DNA from 3 places in the Arthrobacter sp. NPDC055585 genome. Region 2 is predicted to be linked to each of the others. Evidence: riboswitches for the same ligand, from Rfam matches in the RefSeq annotation. Region 2 holds a riboswitch; each other region holds the start of a gene.

Region 1 (5,734 bases), on a different contig from region 2:
CACCGATACCTCCTCTGCTGACGCGGCTGCCGGCATGCAGCCGGGACTAAGCCCTGGCGACTGGCTGCTGCAGTTCAGTCACCCAATCTGCCTGATCCTCGGACTCGGACCGCAGGTACACCTCACGGCACGGGCCTGAGAGCGTGAATCCCCGGGCGATGATCTCGGCGTGCACCGCCTGCCAGCTTTCGCCGATGTGCTCCATCGAGCCCAGGTGAACTCCGCACACGGCAACTGGAACAGCGGGCAGCAGGGCTTCCTCGGCGCCGTCAGGAATGGGACCGGAGCTCGCAAAGCCTGCAATGATCCGCATACCGTCCTCTCCCATGTCGTACTGCGCCACCGGAACCCCGGCCGGCGTGCCGGAGGGGGCCAGCAGTGCTGCGACACTGTCGAAGAGCGGCCCGACGACGCCGGGAACCTCGGGCTGCTCGGCCACTACGGCGCTGCATGCGGCGAGCCGCATGGCAGGGAGGGGCTTTTCAATGATTTCGATCTGGGCCATGGCATTTTCCTTTTCAATGAGGTGGAGCCTGCGCTCGACGTCGATGAGCCGTGCCGCCGCTACCCGCGCCTCTTCCGCGACCTCCGCCTTCCGCAGACGAAGCAGGCCGGCGATCCGGCCTGAGTCCATCCCGGAAGCGAGCATCGCCGAAATATCGTCCAGGCCGAAGCCAAGGGAACGCAGGGCCACGATCCGGTGCAGCCGTTGAAGCTGCGACGGATCGTAGGAACGGTAACCGCTGAACTCATCCACGTGGGCGGGCACAAGCAGCCCGGCGGTGTCCCAGTGCCGCAGCATGCGGTGGGTAACCTGGCCGATCTGCGCGAACGCTCCAATGGATAACATGCTCCAGTTCTCCTGCCTTCCACAGTGTCAGAGTCAAGTATCGCTGGCGGAGGCCCTCCAGCGCGCCGGGGCACGGCTCCGCCTAGGCTGGAAGCATGAGGAATCCGGGGAAGCGCAGCGTGGACTGGGACGGCGCCGCTAACGCGAGGGACCTGGGCGGAATACCCGCGGTCAACGGGTACATCCAGCCCGGGCGGATCTACCGGATGGGCCGCTCCGAATGGCTCACGGCCCGCGGCTGGCAGCAGGCGCATGACGCCGGCGTCCGCACCGTCATCGACCTGCGCAACGCGGCGGAGATCGGCCGGCGTGATACCGACCCCGTGCTGACGCCGTCGGCAGTAGACGGCATCCGGTTCGTGAACCTTCCGACCCAGGAACCCGATGACCCGGACTTCACCGCGCTGACCGGCCCGTACATGAGCTCACCGCGCTTCTATCCGGAGAACCTGCGCCGCTGGCCGGAGAAGTTCGCGGCAATCGCCGCCGCCGTCGCGGATGCCCCGCCCGGCGGCGTCGTGCTCCACTGTTCTGCCGGACGCGACCGCACCGGGCTGGTGACGGCGCTGCTGCTCGGCGTGGCCGGTGTGCAGCCGACGGACATCGCCGCCGACTACCGAACCGCCCTGACCGGCATCAACGACTGGCACCGGACCCAGCAGCAGCCGCGGGAACGACCGCTGGACGACGCCGAACTGGCCGCCCGCGCCGATGCAGCGGAGGGGGAACTGCTGGGTTTCCTGCAGGATTTCGACGCCGCGGCCTATTTGCGCCGGGCTGGAATAGGGGAGGAAACGCTCGCCCGGCTCCGGTCCCGGCTGCTCGACCCCGAACCGAGATGACAGAAACTGCTCGATACAGGCTTCATCCGTGCAGTTTCTGCCATCTCGATGGGACGGGGAGCTACGCCGAGCCCTGATCCTGCATAGTCACGTCACGCCGGGGTTCCCGGCCGCGGCAGGGAACCACCCTGTCATTTGTGGCCAAGTAGAAAAAAGAGCTCCGGTTCCGGCCCTCGTAGGCGCCCGGGACCATCAGCGAGGAGTACCGCTGGCACCACTGGGGCTGGCCAGGGCTGGCCGCCAGCGCCTCTGCGACTAGCGGAACGTCGTGGTGCCACATCAGCTGCTGCTCGCCGTCGAGGACCAGGTAGATCAGGTCGAGTTCGGGGTCGGCGTGGACCTCGACGTCGATCCAGTCGTCGAACCTGAGCAGGCGGCCACCATGGATCCAGTGGATCTTGTGGCCGGGGTAGAAAGCGGTGCAGCGCGGGTCACTGGAGGGAATCACAGCGTGTCCTTCGTGGGAGTGTCCTTGCCCGCTCCGGTTGGATGCGGGCCGCTTCGTCATCCGAACCACCCGCCGAACATTGGGGTTGGTGCATGGCCAGTCGGAGCTTTTCCACACCCGGGAAGGTGCGGAGGCCATGTCTCGTGAAGCAGTAGTTACGTTAGCAGGTGCCGGGGACACCGGTACATCCCTCGAGAGGCCAGTTACGGCTCTTTTCGGGCCTGAAAAGAGCCGTAACTGGCCTTTCGACGGGGGAGAGGGGTACGTGGCCAGGAAAACCGGCGCAGCTTCACCGGCGGCCGCGGCAGGGATGGCCGCCACCCGGGTGCAGGTCGACGTCGGCGGTGATGGCGGCCAGGTATCCCTCGCGGTAACCCGTGGCGTTCGGATGCAGGTTGGTCTGGGGATCGCCGAAGATGATCCACGGATCGGCCGACCCCACGCCATGCCCGGCAAACTCGTCCACCACGTCCACGTAGGTGGACCGCCGGTCCGGCAGCTGAGCGGCCAGTACGGCATTCAGCGCATCCGTGCCCGCGTTGAACAGTCCGGCTGCCTCCGCCGTCAGCAGGCCGGGAACGCCGGCGTCGTCGAAGAGGTGCGGATAGCCCACCAACACCAGCTCGGCCCGCGGAGCCAGGGCCCGCAGCTGTTCCAGCGACTGACGCACCTGCGGGGCCAGCGTCGTTTCGGCGTACGCCTGCGCCGCGGCCAGGGCGGGCCCGCAGGTGGCAGGAAGCGCCGCTCCGGCACAGGCCGCGACAACCTCCGTGAAACGGACGTCGTTGCCGCCGATGGTCAGGGTCACCAGATCGGTATTCCGGTCGATGCTGCCGGCGGCCTGCAGTGCTGCGATTTGCTCCGGCAGGTCCACCGGCCCGGCGGGAGCAGACGGCGGAGTGCTGGCAGCGGTAGCACCGCCGCAACTCACATTGGCATCCAGCTCAACCTTCCGGAGTGCATCCAACAGGGCCGGATACCCTTCTGCGGTCCGGCCGCAGGCATCCAGGAAAGCTCCGCCGCCGACGCCGGCCGCATACGAATCCCCGAGCGCCACGTAGTCGACAGTCCTCTTGTGCCCGCGGTCCCATCCTTTGTTGGGTCCATGGTGTCCGCGGTCCCGGTCTGCACCGGACCCGGCCGCGGTCCAGCCCGGCGGAGCCTCAGCAGCCGCACCGGCCGCAGGCAGCACCAGGGATCCTCCCGTGAGCAGGATTCCCGCGGACAGCAGTGCCGCTGCCCGCCCCCACTTGCGCAACCGGAACATGTCCTTGCCTTCCGCCGTCGTTGTCCGCAGTGCAGTGCTGCGTAACGGAACACGGTAACGGCCGGGCTTCGACGGCGGAACATGAACGCTGCCAGGCGCTGCCCGCAGGCGAAATGTTAGGACAGCTCAGGTCCGGGTGATGTGCCGCACGGCACTCTCATGTAGGCTGGATTCATTACCGACCGTCCGGTCAGTTATCGGCCTGCGCCGCAGCTGCGGCCAGCGGAACCGGCCCGGACTGGCAAACGAACGTCCAGTATCGAAAGGGTCCGTCAAAGATGACCTCAACCGCCATAGACGTGCAAGTCGTCCCCAGTTTCGTCCAGGACGAATGGTGGACCCCGGAGAACACCTCCGCCAGCTCCGCCGAAGTCCGCGATGCCTCCACCGGCGAACTGCTCGCCCTGGTCAGCACCGACGGACTGGACACGGCTGCCGCCGTCGAGCATGGCCGCACCGTGGGCCACCGCGGACTGGCCGGCCTCACCTTCCACCAGCGCGCGCTCAAGCTGAAGGAACTGGCCCAGTACCTCAACGGCCGCCGTCCGGAACTCTACGAAATCTCCGCCCGGACCGGCGCCACCAAGATCGACTCCCTCGTGGACATCGACGGCGGCATCGGCGTGCTCTTCACCTTCGGCTCCAAGGGCCGGCGCGAACTGCCGAACTCCACCGTGGTGATCGACGGAACCGCCGAGGTGCTGTCCAAGGACGGCTCCTTCATCGGCGAGCACGTCTACACGTCCATCCCGGGCGTCGCCGTGCAGATCAACGCCTTCAACTTCCCGGTCTGGGGCATGCTGGAGAAGTTCGCCCCGGCTTTCCTCGCCGGCGTCCCCACCATCGTGAAGCCCGCCACCCCCACCGGCTACCTCACCGAAGCCGCCGTGCGCATGATGATCGAATCCGGCATCCTGCCCGCCGGTTCGCTCCAGCTGATCTCCGGATCCGCACGGGACCTGCTGGACCACCTCGACTACCGGGACATGGTCTCCTTCACCGGCTCGGCGTCGACCGCCAACAAGCTGAAGAACCACACCAACGTCGTCGAAGGCGGCGTGCGCTTCACCAGCGAAACTGACTCGCTGAACGCCTCCATCCTGGGGCCGGACGCTCTTCCCGGCACCCCGGAGTTCGACGCGTACGTGAAGTCGCTGGTCACCGAAATGACGGTCAAGGCCGGCCAGAAGTGCACCTCCATCCGCCGCGCCATTGTGCCCAAGGCACTGGTGAACGACGTCGTTGCTGCCGCTGCCAAGCGCATTGAAGAACGTGTTGTGCTCGGCGACCCCCGCGCAGAAGGCGTCACCATGGGCGCGCTGGCATCGGTGGAGCAGCGCGACGGCGTCCGCTCTTCCGTGCAGACCCTCCTCGATGCCGGCGCGAAGATCGCGTTCGGCAGCCTGGAGGCCCCGGAAACCGTGCAGGCAGACGGCAGCCGCGGGGTCGCCGAAGACGGTGCTTTCATGGCGCCGGTACTGCTGACCTGGGACAACCCCGAGGCTGAGGCGCTGCACTCGGTGGAAGCCTTCGGCCCGGTTTCCTCTGTGGTGGGCTACGAAGACACCGCCGACGCCGTGCGTCTGGCTGCGATGGGCGGCGGCTCGCTGGTTGCCACCGTCTGCAGCAACGACCCGGCAACCGTCCGCGAGGTTGTCACCGGCATCGCCGGCCACCACGGCCGTGTGCACGTGCTCAACCGCGAGACCGCCCGCAGCTCTACCGGCCACGGCTCGCCCGTGCCGCACCTGGTCCACGGCGGACCCGGCCGCGCCGGCGGCGGCGAAGAGCTCGGCGGCATCCGCGCCGTCAAGCACCACATGCAGCGCACCGCCATTCAGGGCTCGCCGAACATGCTGACGGCCATCACCGGCGTCTGGCACACCGGCGCAGACCAGAACTTCGATGAGACACACCCGTTCCGCAAGGACCTGGCCACGCTGAAGATCGGCGACGCGATGGCCTCCGAGCTGCGCGAGGTCACCCTGGAAGACATCACCGCCTTTGCGAACAGCACGGGCGATACGTTCTACGCGCACACCAACCAGGAAGCCGCCGAAGCGAACCCATTCTTCCCCGGCATTGTGGCGCACGGTTACCTGCTGCTCTCCTGGGGTGCCGGTCTGTTCGTGGAACCGGCGCCGGGACCGGTGCTGGCCAACTACGGCCTGGAGAACCTGCGCTTCATCACTCCGGTGGCAGCCGGCGATTCGATCCGCGTCACCCTGACGGCCAAGCGCATCACCCCGCGCGAGACCGACGAGTACGGTGAGGTTGCCTGGGACGCCGTCCTGCACAACCAGAACGATGAGATCGTGGCGACCTAC
Region 2 (5,734 bases):
AGCCAGCACCCCGAACGTCCCCACCACGCTGTTCGACTACGGCCAGGGCAAGGCCGACGTCACCGAGGTGCTGCGGGCCGTCGCCGCGGAACTCTAAGGCAGCTCCGGGACGGCATGCTTATTGACCCCCGGGGGCGGCCCTTCTACCTTGGAGGGACGGCCCGTCATCTTCGGCTCCCACCCTCCCGCCAAGGAGACCCCCATGGATCCAGCAGCCAGTGCCTCAGGACGTGTGCTTTCCGCTGACGGAACGCCGATTGCATGGCAGCGGCAGGGCGAGGGACCGCCCCTGGTGGTGGTGGACCCGATCATGATGGACCGGACTACGTCCTCCATGGCCGGGGTTGCCGAATTGCTGGCGGAGGGGCACACCGTCTATACATACGACCGCCGGGGCAAGGGCGAGAGCGGAGACGGGGAGGAATACACCCCCGAATCCGAAGTGGACGATCTGCTGGCCGTCGTGGAAACCGCCGGCGGAACGGCAGACCTCCTAGGAACTTCTTCCGGCGCCGTGCTCGCACTGCGGGCGGCGTCGGAGTCAGCTGTTATCTCCAGCGTCATCGCCGTGGAACCGCCGCTCACCGAGGGCGGCGACGGAGAGCCGGATATCCGCCCGGAGCTGGAAGAGCTGCTGTCCACAGGTGACCGCGCCGGAGCCATCCGGCTTTTCCAAGAATCCATCGGAGTGCCGGAAGAGATAATCGATGCCTCCGATCCGGCGCCGTTCGAGCAGGCGGCGCACACCATCTCCTATGACCTGACCCTGCTGCTGGAAACCGATGTGCAGAGTCTGACCGGAATCCGTGTGCCTGTGCTGGTGCTGGCCAGTTCCGGAAGCGATGACCGGCTGCGCGAATGGGCCCGCCAGACAGCCGAGCTGCTGCCCGAGGGCTCCTTTCAGCTGCTGGAGGGCAGCTGGCATGGGCTGGAGGACGCCACCCTCGCCGCCGCCGTGGACGCCTTCCTGGAATAGTGCCGCAGCCCGCCGTGTTCCCCTGGCGTAGGGTGGGAGCCCGGCAGACATCCCAGGAGGCACAGCATGGCGCACCGCAATGACCCGGAAGTCATCACCAGGCTGCTCACGGACAAGGGCCGGTGGGCGGTAGTCGGCTTGTCGAACAACCCGGCCCGCCCCGCTGTGGGTGTTTCCCGGTTTGTGCAGGATTCCCTGGGCATGGAAATTATCCCCGTCAATCTTTCCGGCGAGGCAGTGCAGGGCAATAAGGGCTATACCCGGCTCTCGGAGATACCCGGCCCGGTGGACGTGGTGGACTGCTTCGTGAACTCCGCCAAAGTGGGGAACATCGTGGACCAGGCCATCGAAATTGGTGCCAAGGCCGTCTGGCTGCAGCTGGGTGTGGTGGATGAAGGGGCAGCGCAGCGTGCCGCAGCCGCTGGCCTCGACGTCGTTATGGACACCTGCCCGGTGATCGAAGCCGGGAGGTTTGGACTCTAAAAGGCCAGGGAGGCCGGAATGAGCACTGTACTGGTGGTGGGCGCGACCGGCGGAATTGGCCGGCTGGTTGTCCAGGAGGCCGTCCGGAAGGGGTATACCGTCCGTGCGCTGGCCCGCAGTCCGCTCAAGGCAGCTCAAGTACTGCCGCCGGAGGCCGAAGTGGTGGAAGGTGACGTCACCCGGCCCGCGACCCTCGCCAAAGCGGTCGACGGCGTGGATGCCATTATCTTCACGCACGGCGCCAACGGCGGAGAAGACCCGCAGGCGGTGGATTACGACGGCGTGCGGAACGTCCTGCTGGCACTGCACGGACGCCGTGTCCGGGTGGTGCTGATGACGGCCATCGGCCTGACCAACAGGACGGCCTTCGGCACCCTGGTGGACTGGAAACGGCGGTCCGAACGCCTGCTCCGCGCCAGCGGACTGCCGTACACCATCATCCGGCCCGGCTGGTTCGACTACAACGAGCCCGGCCAGGACCGGGAAGTAGCGCTGCAGGGAGACCGGCGGCGAACCGGCACCCCGGCTGACGGCGGCATCGCCCGCACCCAGATTGCGCAGGTACTGGTGCAGGCCCTTTCCTCGGATGAAGCCCTGGGCAAGACCCTTGAACTTATCGCCGGGGACGGAGAGCCGGTCACCGATTTCGAAGCCTTCTTCGAACCGCTGCAGGCTGACCCGCCGGGCACCCTGGACGGAGTGCAGGACGATCTGAACATGCCGTTGGAGGAAGAGCCGGAAAACATCCGGGAAGAACTGGCTGCGATCGGCAGCCGCTAGGGCCTAGCCTCGCTGATCAGCGGGGAGGGAGCGGTGTAGTTTCCAAGCTGCGAGCATCTGGTCCCTGGTGCCGCCGGGATGTGTAGCGTGCCAGTCCCGCGCGAAGCGGTTCAGCTCGAACTGCGGGCCGATCGGCCGGGCGGCAGCCGCTCGTGTGGCGTGCCAGTGATCCAATGCAGCAGCCAGTGTAGCCGTCCCGTCATTGGCGGCGAAGAACTCACGCATGGGCGCATCAAAGCGGAAACCCGGCCCGAGGGCGTTGACGAAGAACTCCCGCAGCACCTGGCTACAGGGGTGCCCGGCCGGAACCACCGTGTGGATAGTCAGCGGAGGAACAAGCCGCTGTTGGCAGCTTCGGGGCTTCGCAGCAGGGGCCGGAAGCGGCCCGCCTGCCAGGAACGCGGCAATCCGTTCGGCCAGCAGTTCCTTGGAACCTCCGGCCGGGATCTGCTGCGCGCGGGCAAACGCCTGCAGCTCCTCCTTCAGCCAGTACCAGCGGCGGAATTCGCCTGCACCGAGGGAGGAAGAGAGGGCAGGGCGTTCCGGAAGGGTCACGGTCCCATCTTCTCGGATCCGCCAGGTAATCGGTGCTCCCGCGCCGCGGACGGACCCTCCGTTTGAATTGGCACGGGACCGTGGCTGCATTCGTCCGGCACGGCGTAACAAAACGGATTGTGACGCAGTGCCGCGTTACGTACCGACGCATAGGGCCGCACAGGGAAATGTTCTGGCCCTCACGGGGTGCAGCCGGTTTAGATAGTGCCGTAACCATCCAGAGCGGCTGAGAGACCTGGCTCCGTGACGCCGCAGCAACCCCCTTCCGCGGGCTAACCCCGCCGAAGAAGGGTGCTACCGCCAGGACCGATGGAGAAGCACCTGCTCTAATCCGGTCCGCTGCACCCGTGCCTTGCTGCACGGGCGCAGACCGGGGACCGCTGCGTGCCCCTCTTCCCGGGTTTAGACCTCAGGAGGACAGCATGATCAGAATTGAAAACGTCTCCACCGTCTTTGGAGGCGGTGAATCCGCCTTTATGGCCGTGGACAGCGTCAGCCTCGAAATACCCAAGGGCAGCATCCAGGGCATCATCGGGTTCTCCGGCGCCGGGAAGTCCACCCTGCTGCGCAACATCAACCTGCTTGAACGGCCCACCTCCGGACGGGTCCTGGTGGACGGAACGGACCTGACCGGCCTGGCGGACGCAGAACTGCGCGCCGCGCGGCATGAGATCGGAATGATCTTCCAGCACTTCAACCTGCTGAACAACCGCACTGCTGCGCAGAACGTTGAACTCTCGCTGAAGTTCGCCGGCGTGAAGAGTGCTTCCGAACGCCGCACCCGCGCACTGGAGGCGCTCGCCGTCGTCGACCTCTCGGAGAAGGCCGGCACCTACCCGGCCAAACTCTCCGGCGGGCAGAAGCAGCGGGTGGCCATCGCCCGCGCCCTGGCCACCCGGCCCAAGGTGCTGCTGTGCGACGAGCCGACCTCCGCCGTCGACCCCCGGACCACCGCCTCGGTGCTGCAGTACCTCAGCGACGTCAACGCACGGTTCGGCATCACGATTGTGGTGGTCACCCATGAAATGAACGTCATCAAGGCCATCGCTGACAACGTGGCTGTCATGGAGGAAGGCCGGGTGGTTGAACAGTTCGCGCTCGCAGAGCTGAACCGGCCAGGCTTCACGCCGGCCACCGCCATTGGCCGGTACCTGATCTCGGATGAAATCACCCTGGATCGTGCGGACCGCCGGGAAGGAGCCCGCGTTGCTTGAGCGCATTGCCGAAGTCTGGCCGGAACTGCTTGCCGCCCTGGGCCAGACCGGCACCATGCTGCTGGTCGCCATTCCGCTGGCGGTGCTGATCGGCACCCCGCTGGGCGTCCTGCTCTACACTCTGGGACCGGACGGGCTGGGTCACAAACCCCGGCTGCACCGGGTACTGGACTCACTGGTGAACCTGGTGCGGTCCTTCCCCTTCCTGATCCTGCTGATCGCGATCATCCCGTTCACCCGGTTTGTGGTGGGAACCACCATCGGCACCGCAGCTGTGATCGTGCCGCTGACCATCAACGCGATTCCGTACTTCGCCCGGTTCGTGGAGCAGAACATCACCGCTCTGGGCGGGGGCGTGGTGGAAGCGGCCCGCTCCATGGGAGCTACCCGCGGGCAGATTGTGCGCGACGTCCTGCTGGTCGAGGCGCGTCCGGCGCTCATCAGTTCCGTCACCATCATGACCGTCAGCTTCATCTCCTACTCCGCGATGGCGGGACTGGTGGGCGGTGGCGGAATCGGCGACTTCGCCATCCGGTACGGCTACTACCGCTACGAAACCGGGCTGATGCTCACCGCGATTGTGCTGATGGTCCTGCTGGTGCAGGCCGTGCAGCTGGGCGGTTCCTGGCTCTCCCGCCGCGCTGACAAGCGCCTCTGACTTCTATCGAAAGCTTTGCCATGACTATTCCCAGTACCCGCTTTGTAGGTCCGCGTCCGCGCTTGCTGCTGAACGCCTTCCTGATGAACACCACCAGCCACATCCGCGGTGGCCAGTGGCGCCACCCCGACGCCGAACAGCATCGCTTCAACGAACTGTCCTTCTGGACGGACCTGGCCCGCCAGCTGGAAGACGCGAAGTTCGACGCGCTGTTCTTCGCCGACGTCGTTGGACTGTACGGCAACCACGACGGCGGGTGGGCCTCCCACGTGCGCCGCGGTCTGCAGGTGCCCGCCAACGATCCGCTGCTGCTGCTCGCCGCGCTCTCCGGTGCCACCCGTGAGATTGGGCTGGCCGCGACGTCGTCCGTGGTGCAGAGCCATCCCTTCCAGTTCGCCCGGCAGATGTCCACGCTGGACCACCTCTCCGGCGGCCGGGCCGGCTGGAACATCGTCACCTCCGTGCTGGAGAACGCGCACCGCAACTTCGACGGCGACGGCCTCACCGGGCACGACCGCCGGTATGACTGGGCGGATGAATACACCGACGCCGTCTACAAGCTCTGGGAAGGATCCTGGGACGACGGCGCGCTGGTCCAGGACAAGGCCAGCGGCCTGCACACGGACCCGGACAAGGTCCACAAGATCCATCACCGCGGCGAATGGTACTCGATCGACGGACCGCACCTGAGTTCACCCTCTCCGCAGCGCACTCCGGTGCTCTTCCAGGCCGGCAGCTCCGGCCGCGGGCAGCAGTTCGCCGCAGCCAACGCCGAAGCCACGTTCATTTTTGCGCCCAACCCCGCCCATGCCGCGAAGGTAGCCGCCGGGGTCCGGGCACGCGCCGTCGATGCCGGGCGGCTGCCCGGGGACATCAAGGTGTTCACCGGCCTGTCCTTTGTGGTGGGCGGTACCGAAGCCGAGGCGCAGCGTAAAAAAGCTGAGCTGGACGAGTACCTGGACCTCGATGCCGTGATCGCGCACATTGGCGGCGGCCTGGGGGTCGACCTCGGCGGATTGGACCTGGACACCCCACTGGGCGAGGTGCAGACCGAAGGCGGCCGCGGCG
Region 3 (5,734 bases), on a different contig from region 2:
CCCTTTACCCTGGACATCACCGCGCTGCTCGACGCCGGTTCCGCCGAGCAGGAGCTTCTGGTGCGGGTGCTCGATGCCACCGACACCAACGGGGCGTCCCGCGGCAAGCAGAAGCTGGAACGCGGCGGCATCTGGTACACGGCACAGTCCGGAATCTGGCAGACCGTCTGGCTTGAACGCGTGCCTCAAACCTGGATCCGGGACGTGGTGCTGACGCCGCTGGAGACACTCGACGGCGTCGAAATCACCGTGCTCGCCGGCGGTGCGCTGTCCAGCGGCTCCGCCGGCGCAGCAGAAGCGGTGGTCTTCGCCGACGGCGCTGAGGTGGCTTCAGCCCCGTTAGTTCCCGGCGTGCCGTTCCGGTTGGGCCTGCCGGAGCCGCGGCTGTGGAGCCCGGAGGATCCGTTCCTGTATGACGTCCGGGTGCGGCTCGGAGCTGACGAAGTCCAGACGTATTTTGGTCTGCGCACCTTTGGAGCCGGGACCGATTCCTCCGGCCATCAGCGGCTGCTGCTCAACGGCAAGCCGTACCTGCACCTCGGCCTGCTGGACCAGGGCTACTGGCCGGACGGGCTGTACACGCCGCCGTCGGACGAGGCATTGGTGTTCGACATCCAGACTGCCAAGGACCTCGGCTTCACCATGCTGCGCAAGCACATCAAGATCGAGCCGCTGCGCTGGTACCACCATTGCGACCGGCTGGGCATGCTGGTGTGGCAGGACCTGGTCAACGGCGGAATGGGGGAGGGCCGGGCACCTGAGCCCGTACCGCTGCCGGGCCGTGGCAGCCGCAGCGACCGTCGGTACGCCAAATTCGGCCGCAGCGACGCCGCCGGACGGGACGCCTTCCGGCGGGAGATGCGGGAAACCGCCGACCTGCTGCGCAGCGTCCCCAGCATCGCGCTCTGGGTGCCGTTCAACGAGGGTTGGGGCCAGTTCGACGCTGCGGACATCGCCCCCGAGCTCCGGAAGCTTGACCCCACGCGCCTCATCGACCATGCCAGCGGCTGGCACGACCAGGGCGCCGGTGATGCCAAGAGCCTGCACGTCTATGCGGTGCCGTTCCGGATCCGCCGGCGCTGGCAGCGCGACCCGAGGGCGATCGTGCTCTCCGAGTACGGCGGCTTCAGCCTTCCCCTGGACGGGTATACCTGGAACAGCAAGGTCTTTGGCTACGGCAAGACCCTGCACACCCGGGCCGAGCTGGAGCGGGCGTACACCTCGCTGCACCGCACCCAGATTGAGCCGGCGCTGCGGGAAGGCCTTGCCGCCACCGTCTACACCCAGCTCACCGACGTCGAGGATGAGGTCAACGGCCTGCTCACCTACGATCGGAAGGTGCTCAAGGTTGATCCGGAGGCTGTCCGCGCGCTGAACGCTGACCTTGTCCGTGCCTTCCGCGGGGACCGCTCCGCTTTGTAAGATCGCTCCACTTTGTGAAATCGCTCCGCCGCGCCGCGGAGCGATCTGCACAAAGCGGAGCGAACTCAGCTTCGGCGAGAACGCGGCCGGCCCGGGAGCGGCAGGCCAGCCCGCAGGAGCCGCTGCACCAGGGACTCCGGATGCGATGCGGGTCTCGAGATGTCGGCCCAGGACCAGCGGACAAAGCCCACGCCCGTGGCCCGGATGGCATCCTCGCGGCGTTTCTCCTTCATCAGGATGTCCCATTGCGGTGGAACCGCGGGGTTGCCCCGGCCGTACTTCAAGGCGCCGTCGAACTCTCCAACCAGGCTCTGCTCCGGCCAGAAGAAGTCGGCGCGGAAACGTCCTGCTGCAGTAACGAATTCATGTTGCAGGTCAGGCGCAGGGAATCCCTGCCTGAACATGACCGCCCGGGAGTAGGATTCGCCGGCCGACTCGGAACGCGCATCGGCAAAGCCAATCACGCGCACGGCACGGTTCAGCCTGCTCTTGTTCGGAAGGTTTTCCGCCAGCCGCAGCAGATGTTCTTTGCTGTAGCAGGGCAGCCCACGGGCCGGAGCGCTCCGCAGCACCTTGTCCAAAGCAGGAACCGCTGCCTCGAAGTCCAGGTACGCGGCTATGTCCAGGGCGGTCTGGGTACGTGACGTCATGCTCACGCCGGAGACCGCGTCGAGGGGTTCAAGCAGGTTCCTGACCGTCCACCGGATCCCTGCACGACGTCGGCCGTGGGAGGGGGCTTCGGCCAGGAGGAGCACCTCGGATGGAAGTTGAAGAAGGGGCATTCCCCACATGACGGCTGCAGATTCCTGCACAGGGATCCGGCGTTCCTGACCCTGGGCAACTGCTGCGCGGACCCGGACGCGTTCGCGTTCCCACGGCGCCAGTCCGTGCCAGGTTTCAGCATCGACATAGACCCCGGTGCGCAACCGCACGATGCTGCCCCTCCGGCAACTTTCGGCAAGGAGGTATCGGCCGGCCCCATAGGCATCGGCATCGGCAGTGAAAATCAACTCGGGTTCCATGCCCCAATAGTTGGAGACGCAGCGGCTAGGTCGTGGGGAGGGACCCCAATATGTGGAAAAGCTCCGGCTTGGGAGAAATCGTCCCCGGCGTACCGGAGCGATTTCCCAAACCGGAGCGAATCCGGAAACTAGATCTCGACGAGACCCTTCTCAGTGGCAAAGGTGACGGACATGATGCCGGGGGTGCCCTTGGGGGAGACCCAGGTGACGTCCACGGACTCCAGGGGCCTCTCAACCGGCATACCCAGCCACTCGGTCACCCGTGCGGCAGACCCGGCAATGGTGAGCGACTGCAGCGAGACAGTGCCTTCGAAGGCACGCGAGGGGTGGAGGTCGGCCTTGTCTTCATCCCAGCGCAGCATGTAGGGAACCTGCGGGTCCGCGATCAGGCCGTTGATGCCGATCTGACGCCAGGTGAGTTCCTGCCCGTCGGGGAACTTGCGGTTGCCGGGAACGGAGGCGCGGCCAAGGCGTTCTTCAAAGGGAGCCAGGTCCTCAACGGCAACACACCAGCCCATCCAGCCGCCTCCGGCTTCGGAGCGTGCACGGACGGCCTGCCCAAAGGGAGCCTTGTCCGATGCGGGATGATTCAGTACTTCAACAACCTCAACATACTGGTGGTTGGCCAGCGGGAGGATCATGTTGCGGGTACCAAAACGGGGGTGGACTCCGCCCTTGACGAAGTCGGTTCCCAGGGCAGCAGCAATGCGTTCCGTGGTGGCCAGCAGGCCGTCGGATTCGCAGGCGTAAGAGACGTGATCCAGGCGCATGCGAACATCTTGGCACGTTGTGACCTGTGTCTCGACTAAGGCAAGCCTAAGGAGCGTAATGAGCAACTTTCACGCTGCGTCATATGGGTTGCGCAACAGCGGGAGCGTTGGTTCTATAGGTACAGGTCATGAGTGCCAGCAGATAGCCCCGGCTTGCTGGCCGGCAACCCTCCAACCGCGGTGGGGTGCCCCGGGTGAAGACCTGGCCGTACGCAAACAGGCGTACCGGCAAGCGCGGGCCACACGTGTCGCTCCGGAGTATCCCGGACCCGACCCTGTGGGGCCCCTGGTCATAAAGGGAGCACAATGTCTGCCAACTGGTCCTTCGAAACCCGCCAGATCCATGCAGGTCAGGAGCCCGACGCCGTAACCGGTGCCCGCGCCCTGCCCATCTACCAAACCTCGTCCTTCGTCTTCCCCAGCGCCGAAGCGGCAGCGAACCGGTTTGCGCTGGCCGAACTGGAGCCGATCTACACCCGAATCGGCAACCCCACCCAGGAAGCCGTCGAGAACCGGATCGCCTCCCTGGAAGGCGGCCTTGGAGCCCTGCTACTCGCCTCCGGCCAGGCCGCCGAGACCTACGCCATCCTCAACCTCGCCCAGGCTGGGGACCACATTGTGGCCAGCCCCAGCCTCTACGGCGGAACCTACAACCTCTTCAAGCACACGCTGAAGAAGTTCGGAATCGACGTCAGCTTCGTCGCGGACCCGGACAACCTGGACCAGTGGCGGGAAGCAGTCCGCCCCAACACCAAGGCCTTCTTCGGCGAAGTGGTGTCCAACCCCCGCCAGGACGTCCTGGACATCGAGGGGATCTCCGCCGTCGCCCATGAGGCCGGGATCCCGCTGATCGTGGACAACACCCTGTCCACGCCGTACCTGATCCGGCCCATCGAATGGGGCGCTGACATTGTGGTGCATTCAGCCACCAAGTACCTGGGCGGGCACGGCACCGTGATTGCCGGCGTGATCGTGGACTCGGGCAACTTCGACTTCGGCGCCGACCCGGAGAAGTTCCCGGGCTTCAACACCCCGGATGAGAGCTACAACGGGCTGGTCTACGCCCGCGACCTGGGCGCCAACGGCGTCCTCGGCGCGAACCTGGCCTACATCCTCAAGGCGCGGGTTCAGCTGCTCCGCGACCTGGGCTCTGCGCTCTCCCCGTTCAATGCCTTCCTCCTGGCCCAGGGACTGGAGACCCTGAGCCTGCGCGTGGAGCGGCACGTTGAAAACGCCGTCGCCGTGGCGCGCTGGCTGGAAGCGCACGACGACGTCATTTCCGTTGCGTATGCAGGGCTGGAGTCGAGCCCCTGGTACGAACGGGGACGCAAGTACGGCCCACGCGGTACCGGAGCGATCGTGTCCTTCGAAATCGAGGGCGGAGTCGAGGCCGGCAAGCGCTTTGTGGACGGCCTGGAGCTGCACTCCCACGTGGCGAACGTGGGCGACGTGCGCTCACTGGTGATCCATCCGGCGTCGACGACGCACAGCCAGCTCGGTGCGGAAGCACAGGCAGCGGCCGGCGTCAGCCCGGGACTGGTCCGCCTGTCCGTGGGCCTGGAGCACATCGATGACATCATCGCGGACCTCGACGCCGGTTTCCGCGCCGCCAAGGGAGCATGAAGCACAGCGTGACAACGTATCCTCCTGCACCGCAGCACCCTGTCCGAGTACTGGACGGGGTGCTGCAGTATGCCTCGATCGGTGACCTGGCCCTGGAGACCGGCGGCGTCCTTCCGGACGTGGTGCTGGGCTACGAAACGTGGGGTGTGCTGAACGACGACGCGTCCAACGCCGTCCTCATTCCGCACGCCCTGACCGGCAGCACCCACGTGGCCCAGGGCTGCACGGACGAACCCGGCTGGTGGGATCCCCTGGTGGGTCCGGGCCGGACCATCGACACCAACAGGTTCTTTGTTGTCTCAATCAATATGGTCGGCGGCTGCTACGGTTCCACCGGTCCGGCATCGGCGGACCCGGACGGGCTGCCCTGGGGATCCCGGTTCCCGTTTGTCACCATCCGGGACTCCGTGCACGCCGAGGCCCGGCTGGCAGACCAGCTGGGCATCCGCCGCTGGCACACCGTGCTGGGCGGCTCCCTCGGCGGCGCCCGGGCACTGGAGTGGGCCGTCACTGAACCCGAACGGGTGGCCCGGTGCGCGGTCATCGCGGCGACGGCGGCAAGTACGGGCGAGCAGATCGCCTTCGCCCAGGCTCAGGTCGCTGCCATCCGGCTGGATCCGGATTACAACGGCGGGGACTACTACAACGGACGCGCCCCGCTGGCCGGGCTGGGTCTGGCCCGCCGGATCGCGCACATCACCTACCGCTCCGAGGCAGAACTGCAGTACCGGTTCGGCCGGACACCGCAGCCGGGGGAGGACCCGCTGGGAGCAGCGCTGCCGGCTGAGCGCGGCCGGTACCAGGTAGAGAGCTATCTGGACCACCAGGGCAAAAAACTCGCCGGCCGGTTCGACGCCAACAGCTACGTCGTCCTCACCGAGGCGCTGATGAGCCACG

Evidence for each region. Region 2 has a riboswitch for S-adenosylmethionine ahead of ACWGQ2_RS11055 (methionine ABC transporter ATP-binding protein). Riboswitches for the same ligand answer to the same signal wherever they lie in the genome.
Region 1: another riboswitch for S-adenosylmethionine. It lies ahead of ACWGQ2_RS05550 (hypothetical protein); the one in region 2 lies ahead of ACWGQ2_RS11055 (methionine ABC transporter ATP-binding protein).
Region 3: another riboswitch for S-adenosylmethionine. It lies ahead of ACWGQ2_RS00140 (bifunctional o-acetylhomoserine/o-acetylserine sulfhydrylase); the one in region 2 lies ahead of ACWGQ2_RS11055 (methionine ABC transporter ATP-binding protein).

Annotation. Positions count from the first base shown of each region.
Region 1 covers NZ_JBSHIT010000002.1:368,366-374,099, reverse strand. Annotated here, with positions in the region: gene ACWGQ2_RS05565 (hypothetical protein) at 1-3, opposite strand, end outside; gene ACWGQ2_RS05560 (MerR family transcriptional regulator) at 47-850, opposite strand; gene ACWGQ2_RS05555 (tyrosine-protein phosphatase) at 946-1,692, shown strand; gene ACWGQ2_RS05550 (hypothetical protein) at 1,754-2,140, opposite strand; SAM riboswitch class IV at 2,156-2,289, opposite strand; gene ACWGQ2_RS05545 (SGNH/GDSL hydrolase family protein) at 2,430-3,407, opposite strand; gene paaZ (phenylacetic acid degradation bifunctional protein PaaZ) at 3,686-5,734, shown strand, end outside.
Region 2 covers NZ_JBSHIT010000005.1:260,458-266,191, forward strand. Annotated here, with positions in the region: gene ACWGQ2_RS11030 (hypothetical protein) at 1-97, shown strand, start outside; gene ACWGQ2_RS11035 (alpha/beta fold hydrolase) at 203-976, shown strand; gene ACWGQ2_RS11040 (CoA-binding protein) at 1,043-1,459, shown strand; gene ACWGQ2_RS11045 (SDR family oxidoreductase) at 1,478-2,239, shown strand; gene ACWGQ2_RS11050 (DUF6434 domain-containing protein) at 2,243-2,794, opposite strand; SAM riboswitch class I at 3,005-3,110, shown strand; gene ACWGQ2_RS11055 (methionine ABC transporter ATP-binding protein) at 3,217-4,008, shown strand; gene ACWGQ2_RS11060 (methionine ABC transporter permease) at 4,001-4,666, shown strand; gene ACWGQ2_RS11065 (LLM class flavin-dependent oxidoreductase) at 4,687-5,734, shown strand, end outside.
Region 3 covers NZ_JBSHIT010000001.1:26,799-32,532, reverse strand. Annotated here, with positions in the region: gene ACWGQ2_RS00155 (glycoside hydrolase family 2 protein) at 1-1,422, shown strand, start outside; gene ACWGQ2_RS00150 (hypothetical protein) at 1,488-2,444, opposite strand; gene ACWGQ2_RS00145 (VOC family protein) at 2,573-3,214, opposite strand; SAM riboswitch class IV at 3,339-3,455, shown strand; gene ACWGQ2_RS00140 (bifunctional o-acetylhomoserine/o-acetylserine sulfhydrylase) at 3,521-4,837, shown strand; gene metX (homoserine O-acetyltransferase MetX) at 4,834-5,734, shown strand, end outside.